DNA from 3 places in the Burkholderia mayonis genome. Region 2 is predicted to be linked to each of the others. Evidence: riboswitches for the same ligand, from Rfam matches in the RefSeq annotation. Region 2 holds a riboswitch; each other region holds the start of a gene.
What was found. A riboswitch is a leader RNA that binds a small molecule or an ion and turns the genes downstream of it on or off. The one in region 2 is predicted to bind cobalamin.
Positions count from the first base shown of each region.

Region 1: another riboswitch for cobalamin. It lies ahead of WS70_RS08970 (cobalamin biosynthesis protein); the one in region 2 lies ahead of WS70_RS05305 (TonB-dependent receptor domain-containing protein).
Region 3: another riboswitch for cobalamin. It lies ahead of cobG (precorrin-3B synthase); the one in region 2 lies ahead of WS70_RS05305 (TonB-dependent receptor domain-containing protein).

Region 1 covers NZ_CP013386.1:1,810,842-1,814,107, reverse strand. The annotation lists gene WS70_RS08975 (HoxN/HupN/NixA family nickel/cobalt transporter) at 1-264, opposite strand, end outside; cobalamin riboswitch at 552-810, opposite strand; cobalamin riboswitch at 901-1,132, shown strand; gene WS70_RS08970 (cobalamin biosynthesis protein) at 1,290-1,700, shown strand; gene cobO (cob(I)yrinic acid a,c-diamide adenosyltransferase) at 1,759-2,361, shown strand; gene WS70_RS08960 (cobyrinate a,c-diamide synthase) at 2,366-3,266, shown strand, end outside.
Region 2 covers NZ_CP013386.1:1,057,076-1,060,341, forward strand. The annotation lists RNA gene ssrS (6S RNA) at 1-60, opposite strand, end outside; gene WS70_RS05295 (cell division protein ZapA) at 143-457, opposite strand; gene WS70_RS05300 (hypothetical protein) at 454-804, opposite strand; cobalamin riboswitch at 1,008-1,269, shown strand; gene WS70_RS05305 (TonB-dependent receptor domain-containing protein) at 1,338-3,266, shown strand, end outside.
Region 3 covers NZ_CP013386.1:1,828,823-1,832,088, reverse strand. The annotation lists gene WS70_RS09045 (bifunctional cobalt-precorrin-7 (C(5))-methyltransferase/cobalt-precorrin-6B (C(15))-methyltransferase) at 1-949, opposite strand, end outside; cobalamin riboswitch at 1,037-1,244, shown strand; gene cobG (precorrin-3B synthase) at 1,352-2,767, shown strand; gene WS70_RS09035 (precorrin-8X methylmutase) at 2,760-3,266, shown strand, end outside.

The DNA.
Region 1 (3,266 bases), 750 kb from region 2:
GCCGAGCGGATTCTTGCGCTCGTGCATCAGCTTGCGCGTGACGTTGTCGATCGCGGCGATGTGGTCGGCGTCGACCGCGTGGCGCAGCCCGAACGTGTACGCGAGCAGCGCGGTGCCGAGCAGCACCGGCTGGCCGTGGAACGCGGCGAACGCCCAGATCCATGCGCCGACGTTGAATGCGATCAGCAGCGCGTAGATGCCGACGATCTTCCCGCGCAGCTCGGCGGGACTGTCGTTGAAGAGGCGGAGAAACGATTTGAGCATGGCGCTCCCTTTGCGAACGGTCGACAAACAAGAAGAATGCCAACACGCGCGACATCGCGCGCGATGCGCATGCTGCCCGCCCGGCCCGTCGTTCGCCCATGCGTGCGGCGCGCCGGCGCGCGCTCGCGACATGCGCGCGACGCGGGCCGAAGCACGCGGCATCGGACGGGGACGAGCCACACAGCGGCGGCAAGCGACGCGATGAAGCCGTGGACGACACGCCGCATCCCCGCGGCGCTGAACCCCGGGACCGCTCGCTGTCGCGCGGCGCATGCGCTCGATCGGCGAACAGACCCTGCGTCTCGGCCGGTATCCGGGCTGACGAAAACGCCGCTTCACCTTCCCGGACACAATGCGTCCAGTGGTTGGCCGCGCATGCCGGCGGGCATGCGGAGAAGCCGGCGCCGCATCGCTCGCGCGATGCATTCGCTTACCGTTGCGGGGGCAGCGCAGGTTGGCGGACCGCGACGCGGCGACGCTCCCTGCTTCCCGTTTAACTGCGTGCGACAGAACCCGCACGCGAGCACCAAAACGCGAGCGAGTGTAGGCGCGCGGGCGCAGCGCGTCAAGGCGGACAAAAGGCGGCGCGGGCGCGGCGCGCCCTCCGCATGCCGCCCTCGCGCGGTCGGCGCTGTGCTATCGTATGCGCGCGTTCGGTGCCCGAGCGCGCGATCGCGCGCTCAGTCAAACGGGAAACAGGAAGCGGCCAGCCCGCGCAGCCTGTGCTGTCCTCGCAACGGTACGCCGCCTGCGACGCGCACGCCGCGTTCGCGCATTCCGCCATTGCGCCACTGTCCTCGCCACGGACGGGAAGGCGGCGGGATGGCAAGCGGTCAGCCCGGATACCGGCCGACGCAGGGGGCGAGCCGCGCTCGCCGAACGCCCGGTCCCGCGAGGGACGGAACCGGGCGCGCAACGCATGGCGCACCGGCTGGCAAGCCGGACGTCGACTGCCGAGACCACATGATTCCATCCGACTCACGCCGCCGGAACCCGCGCGCCCGCCCCTCTCGCGCGGCCGCCCGATGATGCGCGTCGCGCTCGGCATCGGCTGCCGCGCGGGACGGCCCGCCGATGCGATCGAGGCCGCGATCCGCGCCGCGCTCGCGCATCTGCCGCATGCGTCGCTCGCCGACGTCGGCGTCGTCGCGACGCTCGACGCGAAAGCGCACGAGCCGGGCCTCGTCGAATGCTGCGCGCGCCACGGCTGGCCGCTCGCCGCGTTCTCGCGCGACGAGATCGCCGCGCAGATCGCGCGCGCAGCGCGCGCAACGCCGTTTGCGGCCGGCACGCCGCCTTCGGCCGCCGCGCGCGGGCGGTTCGGCGTCGACGGCGTCTGCGAGCCGTGCGCGCTCCTCGCCGCGCCGAACGGCGCGCTCGTCGTGCGCAAGCTCGCGCTCGACGGCGTGACGGCGGCGCTCGCCGGTCCGCTGTGACGCGCGCCGCGCCCCGTCTTCCGATCCACGAACCACACGACTCACAGGACGCCAGTCGATGAAAACCGATTCCGAATCGCATCAACGCATGGCCGAGCGCCGCCGCGCGGGCCACGAGAAGAAACAGGCGGCCGCGACCGTCGAGAAAGGCTTGCTGATCGTCAACACCGGCAACGGCAAGGGCAAGAGCACGGCCGCGTTCGGGATGGCCGTGCGGATGCTCGGCCACGGGATGCGGGTCGGCGTCGTGCAGTTCATCAAGGGCGCGCTGCACACGTCCGAGCGCGATTTCCTCGGCGCGAACGCGCAATGCGACTTCGTCACGATGGGCGACGGCTACACGTGGAACACGCAGAACCGCGACGCCGACGTCGCGACCGCCCGCAAGGGCTGGGACGAGGCGCGCCGGATGATCGAGAGCGGCGACTACCGGATGGTGATCCTCGACGAGCTGAACACGGTGCTCAAATACGAATATCTGCCGCTCGACGAGGTGCTCGCGACGATCGCCGCGCGCGCGCCGATGCTGCACGTCGTCGTGACGGGCCGGCACGCGCCCGACGCGCTCGTCGACGCGGCCGACCTCGTCACCGAGATGCGGATCGTCAAGCATCCGTACAAGGAGCAAGGGGTGAAGGCGCAGCGCGGCGTGGAGTTCTGACGCGATGCCCGCCTGCCCCGCGCTCTTCGTGAGCGCCGCCGCGTCCGGCCAGGGCAAGACGTCGGTGACGGCGGCGCTCGCGCGCCATCACCGGCGGCTCGGCCGGCGCGTGCGCGTGTTCAAGACCGGCCCGGATTTCCTGGACCCGATGCTGCTCGCGCGCGCGAGCGGCGCGAGCGTCTATTCGCTCGATCTCGGGATGGTCGGCGAACGCGGCTGCCGCGCGCTCCTCGCGCGCGCCGCGGCCGAAGCGGACGTGATCCTGATCGAAGGCGTGATGGGGCTCTTCGACGGCACGCCGTCGAGCGCCGATCTCGCGCAGGCGTTTCGCGTGCCGGTCGCCGCGGTGATCTCCGCGCAGTCGATGGCGCAGACCTTCGCCGCGCTCGCGTTCGGGCTCGCGCATTTTCGGCCCGGCGTGCCGTTTCACGGCGTGCTCGCGAACCGCGTCGGCTCCGATCGTCACGCGCAGTTGCTGCGCGGCGCGCTGCCCGAATCGATCCGCTGGCTCGGCCATCTGCCGCGCGACGCGCGGATCGCGCTGCCGGAGCGGCATCTCGGACTCCATCAGCCGGACGACGTCGCCGATCTCGATGCGCGCGTCGACCGCGCGGCTGACGCGATCGCGCGCACCGCGCTCGCCGAGCTGCCGCCCGTCGTCGAGTTCGCGCTCGTTGACGCCGACGGCCACGGGATGGTTGCGACACCGGGCCCCACGGGCGGCCGCCATGACACGCCGGCGGCGGCAAGCATTGCCGAGGACGACGGCGTGATCACAACGACGAGCGTAGTCGAAGACGACGACGTGACCGCAGCGACGAACGCCGTCGATGGCGACCACGAAACGATTGCCTCCGCGGCTCCCGCCAGCGACCGCAGTCGCGCATCGGTCGCATCGGTCGCAT
Region 2 (3,266 bases):
AACCGTGCACATGGCATTGGTTCAAGGAATATATGACCTTGGCGAACCAGGCAGGGAAGCTGACTTAACTGTTCGAATCACCTTTGAATTCAGCAGCTTGACCACGATAGATCAAGCATTGGCCGAACCTGGTGAAACTTGCTTACTGCACCTCGTGCTGTGCGAGCACTGCACCGAGCTGTTCATTCATTTGGCGCATTGTACGCCGGATTTCTTCCGCAGGGAACGCTTCTCCGTGACGCACGCTCTGTTGCAGCCTCAGCAATTCCGACGCGAGCGACAGCGCCGCCATCACGGCGATGCGATCGGTGCCGCGCACCGAGCTGTTCGCTCGGATCTTCGACATTTCCGCGTCGACGCGCGCGACCGCTTCGAGGAGCGCCGCTTCGGTTTCGGGCGAGCAGGCGAGACGATACGCCTGGCCGAGAATCGATACTTCGATCTGCTTGGCGCTCATGCATGTTCTCCGTGGCCGGTCGTGCCTTCGCCTTCATCGCTCGCCTGCGGCGCGAGCAGGTCGAGCTGGTTTTCCGCATCCGGCACGCTTTTCGTGCGCGGCAATTTTTCGAGGATCGCGTTGAGCTTCACCTGCGCGTCGTCGATCTTCGCCGACAGCGTGTCGCGTTCCGCCGCGAGCGCGTTGCGCTCGTCGCGTAGTTGCTCGAGTTCCGCGCGCAGCGTTTCCGCCTCCGTGCGCAATTGCGCGACCTGCTCCTCGAGCGCGAGCCGTTCCGCTTGATGGCGTTGATTCAGCGCGATCAGGCGGCCGATGTTTTGAGATAGGGTTTCGAGTTCGTTGAGCATCTGCTGCGTCCTCTAAAGACCGAGCATTTTAGCGCGGAATAAACGACATTCCGATATCTGTAACGTTTCTAGACGTAACACCCCCGCTTCTCGCCGCGAAATCGTCTTCGTCGTTCGTTGATGCCGATCTGTTTATCGGCATGCGCGGCGAGGTTTCTTGCGCTGCGTCGTCGCGTTTCCTTGACGCTGCCGCGCGCGCGCTCCTAAACTGGCGCCGCCTCGGTGCTCGCGCGCTTCGCGCGCGGTTAAACGGGAAGCAGGGCGCGACGTCCGCCAGGACCGAGCCAACCTGCGCTGCCCCCGCAACGGTAAGCGATCGCATCGGTTCCGATGCAAGCCGCACTCTCGATGCGTCGGCCCGGCCTCTTCGGCCGGCCGCCGACCCTGTGCCACTGCGCTTCGCGCGCGGGAAGGCGAGGCGGTGACGTCGTCAGCCCGGATACCGGCCAAGGCGGGGAGACGGGCGCGCCCGTCTCCGTGATGCCGGGGCCTGCGGGGAAGCGGGCGCCGCAGTGGCTCAACAGGATGCCTTCATGCGAACCCCTCTCGCCCGCGCAGCGCTCGCCGCTCTGTCCGGGTTGCCGTGCGTCGCGCTTGCGCAAGGCGACGCGTCCGTTTCGTCATCGTCATCGTTTTCGCCCGCTTCTTCAGTCTTGCCTGCGCCGTCCGCAGCTTCCGCGTCTTCTGCTTCTTCGGCATCTGCTTTGGCCGCGCAGCTCGCGCCGATCGTCGTCACCGCGCAGCGCGGGCCGCAGACGCTCGCCGACGCGATCCCGCAAACGACGCTCTTCGATGCGCAGGACATCGCCGACAGCGGCGCGACCGATCTGCCCGGCCTGCTCGCGCTCGCGCCCGGCGCACAGATCGTGCGCAACGGCGGGCCGGGCGCAAGCGCAAGCCTCTTTCTGCGCGGCGCACAGCCGACGCAATCGCTCGTGCTTATCGACGGCGTGCGTGTCGATTCGGCGAGTCTCGGGCAGGCGCAGATCAGTCAGCTTCCGCTCGACCAGATCGAGCGCGTCGAAGTGGTGAACGGCAATGTGTCGTCGCTGTATGGGTCCGGCGCCATCGGCGGCGTCGTGCAGGTGTTCACGAAGCGCGGCGGCAATCATCCGCCGCGCTTCGATTTCTCGGCGAGCTACGGCAGCTATCACACGCAGACGCAGAGCGCAGGCGTGTCGGGCCGGCTCGACCAGGACGGAAAGACGACGTTCAGCGTGTCGCTCGCGCGCTTCAAGACCGACGGATTCTCGTCGCTCGATCCCGCGCTCAAGCCGCAAGCGAATCCGAACGCGAACGGCTATCTGAACGAGAGCGCGTCCGCTTCGCTCAGGCACGCGTTCAGCGACAAGTGGGATGCGGGCGTCACGTACTTCCAGGCGAACGGCAAGAACAGCTTCGACGACGCATTTGGCGCGCCGACCGATCTGAACGATCTGTACAGCCGGGTCCAGCAGATGTCCGCGTTCGCGAACGGCCAGCTCACCGGCTGGTGGACGACGCGCGTGAACGTGTCGAGCGGCAAGGACCGCAGCCAGTCGGCGCTGAACGGCGCGTACACCGACCACTTCGACACCGACAACCGCCAGTACTCGTGGCAGAACGATTTCACGATTGCGCGCGGCCACAAGATCCAGGCGGGCTACGAGCGGCTCGACCAGTCGTTCGAATCGAACGTGTTCGCCGCACCCGAGCGCCACGTGAATTCCGGCTGGCTCGGCTACACCGGACGCATCGGCGACAGCCAGTTCCAGGCGAACGTGCGCCGCGACCACTACTCCGATTTCGGCGGCGCGAACAGCTACTATCTCGGCTACGGGCTCGACGTCACCGAGCGTTGGAAGGTGTCCGCGAGCTATTCGAGCGCGTTTCGCGCGCCGAGCTTCAACGATCTGTACTATCCGAACGCAGGCAATCCGTCGATCCGGCCCGAGCGCAGCCATTCGATCGAGGCGGCCGTGCAGTATGCGTCGGATGCGGTGGGCGTCGTGCGCGTTACTGCGTTTCAGACGCGCTACACGAACCTGATCGACTATCGTCCCGCCGCGAGCGGGCCCTACTATGTCGCGCAGAACGTCGGCCGCGCGAAAGTGCAGGGCGTCGAGGGTTCTTGGCAGGGGCATGTCGGCAAGACGGCCGTGCGGGTCGCGGCGACGCTGCAGAACCCGATCGACGAAACCGCCGGCGAGGATCTGACCCGGCGCGCGCGGCGCTTCGCGTCGGTCTCGGCGAATCGCTCGTTCGGCGGCTGGCGCGTCGGCGGCGAATGGTTCGTGAGCGGACCGCGCGACGATTACGGCAACCGCCTCGGCGGATACGGGATCGTCAATCTGTCAGCGCGCTACGACATCACGAAGTCGTGGTACGTGAGCGCGCGCATCGACAACCTGTTCGACAAGGACTACGAGCTTGCATATGCGTACAACACGCCGCGCCGCGGCGCCTACGTCACGCTCGGCTGG
Region 3 (3,266 bases), 770 kb from region 2:
GCGCGGGCAGGCCCGCGAGCGCGTCGGGCGCGCGGCCCGCGACGAGCTCGAGCGCGGGCACGCCGAGCGCGTCGCGGTTGTGCTCGATGAAGCGCTGCCGGTCCGGATGCGCTTCGATCGCGATCGTCTTGCAGCTCGGATGCGCGCGCATCCATTCGATGCCGATCGACCCGGAGCCCGCGCCGACGTCCCACAGCAATTCGCCCGGCGCGGGCGCGAGCCGCGCGAGCGCGAGCGCGCGCAGATCGCGTTTCGTCAACTGCCCGTCGTGGCGGTACGCGTCGTCGGGCAAGCCGGGCGTGAGCGCGAGACGCGGCGCATCGACGCACGCGCGGCATTCGATCGCGACGAGATTGAGCGCCGCCGTGCGCGCGTCGCCCCACGCGTGCGCGCGCGCGTCGATGCGCCGCTCGAGCCGGCCGCCGAGATGCTCGAACACGCTGAGCGCGCTCGGCCCGAAGCCGCGTGCGACCAGCGCGCCCGCGATCGCGGCAGGCGTCGCGCCGTCGGCGCTCAGCACGAGCAGACGCCGGCCCGGATACAGATGCCGGTGGAGCGACGCGAGCGGCCGGCCGACGAGCGACACCGCGTCGACGTCCTGCAGCGCCCAGCCGATGCGCGCGGCCGCGAGCGACAGCGACGACGGCGCGGGCAGCACGCGCCATTCGTGCGGCGCGAGCGTGCGTGCGAGCGTCGCGCCGATGCCGAACAGCATCGGGTCGCCGCTCGCGAGCACGCACGCGCGCGCGGGACGGCGCGCGAGAAGCGGCGCGAGATCGAACGGCTTCGGCCACGGTGCGCGCTCGGCCCCGTGCCGCGCCGGCAGCATCGCGAGGTGACGCTCGCCGCCCATCACCACCGCCGCCTCGGCGAGCGCGCGCCGCGCGCGCTTGCCGAGGCCCGCGTATCCGTCGTCGCCGATGCCCACCACCGTCAACCACGCGGTCATCCGTCGTACTCCATCGTGTTCCCGTCGATCCTGAAAGCGTCGCCTGCGCGCCGCGCATCCTGCGCTCTGGCGTGGCGAAAAAAGGCATAATACAGCGTCCGTCGACCGGCGCCCCACGGGGCCCAAGAGGGAACGCAGGGCGCGCCGCGCCGCTGCGGCTGCCCCCGCAACTGTGAGTAGCGAGTCCGCATCCGATCCACGCCACTGGCCACGCCGCCCACTCGCGGCCGCCGGGAAGGCCCGCTGCGGATGACGACCTGCCAGCCAGGAGACCTGCCGGGACGTTTCGTTCGTGCCAGCCAACATCGGGCGGGGTGTACCGATGCCGTAGCTCGCCGCTCGCGCGCATTCGCGCGGAACGGCCGGCTCGGGCCGTCGCGCGACGCCTGATCCGGAGCGCCGTTGAATCCTTCCGCCGCCGTTTTTTCATCCGACGCCGCCCGCGCCGCGAGCGCGTGCCCGGGGCTCGTGCGCATCGTCGCCGCGCGCGACGGCGGCCTGTGCCGGATCAAGCTGCCGGGCGGCGCGCTCGCCGCCGCGCAGGCGCGCGCGGTCGCGGCCGTCGCGCGTGCGTTCGGCTCGGGCGTGATCGAAGCGACCAATCGCGCGAACCTGCAATTGCGCGGCGTGACGGCCGGCAGCGAGGCGCACGTCAGCCGCGCCCTGATCGATGCGGGGCTCGGACCGCTGACGGAAGGCTTGCCGGCGGCGTCGCTCGACGCATGCGTCGCCGCGCGCGACGACGTGCGCAACCTGATGCTGAGCCCGACGGCCGGCCGCGATCCGCACGCGCTCGTCGACGGCGCCGCGCTCGCGGCCCGCCTCCTCGACATGCTGCAGACGGAGCCATGCTGCGCCGCGCTGTCGCCGAAATTCTCCGTGCTGCTCGACGGCGGCGAGCGGCTCGCCGCGCTCGATCATCCGCACGACATCTGGCTGTCCGCGCTGCGCGACGCGCGAGGCGACACGTGGCTCGCGATCGGCCTGGCCGGCTGCCCGCCCGTCGAGGGCGAGCCGGCCGCGCCGCATGCCGGCGCGCTCGCGGCCGTCGCGCCGGCGCAGGCGGTCGAATGCGTGCGCGCGCTCGTGACGAGTTTCGTCGAGCGCGCGCCGGCCGGCGCGACGCGCATGCGCGATCTGCTCGCGACATGCACGCCCGATGCATTCCTTTCGCATGCCGAAGCACGGCTGCCGTTCGCACTGCGGCGCGGCGCGGATCTCGCCGGCTGGCGGCGCGCGCGCGGCGATACGGCGCTGCGTTTCGGCATCCGGCCCGAGCGGGACCCGGCGCGCTGCGTCGTCGGCGCGCAGCCGCCGCTCGGCCGGCTCGACGCCGCGACGCTCGAAGCGCTCGCCGCGCTCGCCGATACGCACGGCGACGGCACGCTGCGGATCACGCCTTGGCAAGGCGTGATGCTGCCGGGCGTCGCGCGCGATGCCGCGCGCGATGTCCTCGCGCGCGTCGCTGCGCTCGGCTTCGTGTGCGATGCGTCGGCGCCGCTCGCGCACGTCGTCGCATGCGCGGGCTCGACGGGCTGCGCACGTTCGCCCGCCGACACGAAAGCCGACGCGCGCGCGCTCGCCGCGCAGCTTGCCGCGCCCATCGACGTGCACTTGAGCGGCTGCGCGCGCTCGTGCGCATTGCCGCACGCGGCCGCGCACACGCTCGTCGCGACCGCGGCGGGCCGCTACGACCTCTATCGGCGCGACGGCGCGACGGGCTTCGGCCACGCCGTCGCGCGCCAACTGACGATCGACCAGGCCGCCGCCGCGCTCTCGCGCGACACGCGGCCCATTCAGGATGACATTGATGCTTGACTACCTTCGCGACGGCGACGCGATCTACCGCGAATCGTTCGCGACGATCCGTGCGGAAGCCGATCTGACGAACGTGCCGCCCGACCTCGAAAAACTCGCTGTGCGCGTGATCCATGCGTGCGGGATGGTCGACATCGTTCGCGACCTGCGGTTTTCCGAGGGCGCGGGCGCGGCGGGCCGCGCGGCGCTGAAAGCCGGCGCGCCGATCCTCTGTGACGCACGGATGGTCGCCGAAGGCGTCACGCGCGCGCGGCTGCCCGCCGCGAACCCCGTGCTCTGCACGCTCGGCGAGCCCGACGTGCCGCAGCTCGCGCGCGAGATCGGCAATACGCGCTCGGCGGCGGCGCTCGAGCTGTGGCGTCCGCACCTCGCGGGCAGCGTCGTCGCGATCGGCAACGCGCCGACCGCGCTCTTCCATCTGCTCGACATGATCGACGCGGGCGCGCCCCGCCCCGCGCTGATCCTCGGCTTTCCGGTCGGCTTCGTCGGCGCGGCCGAA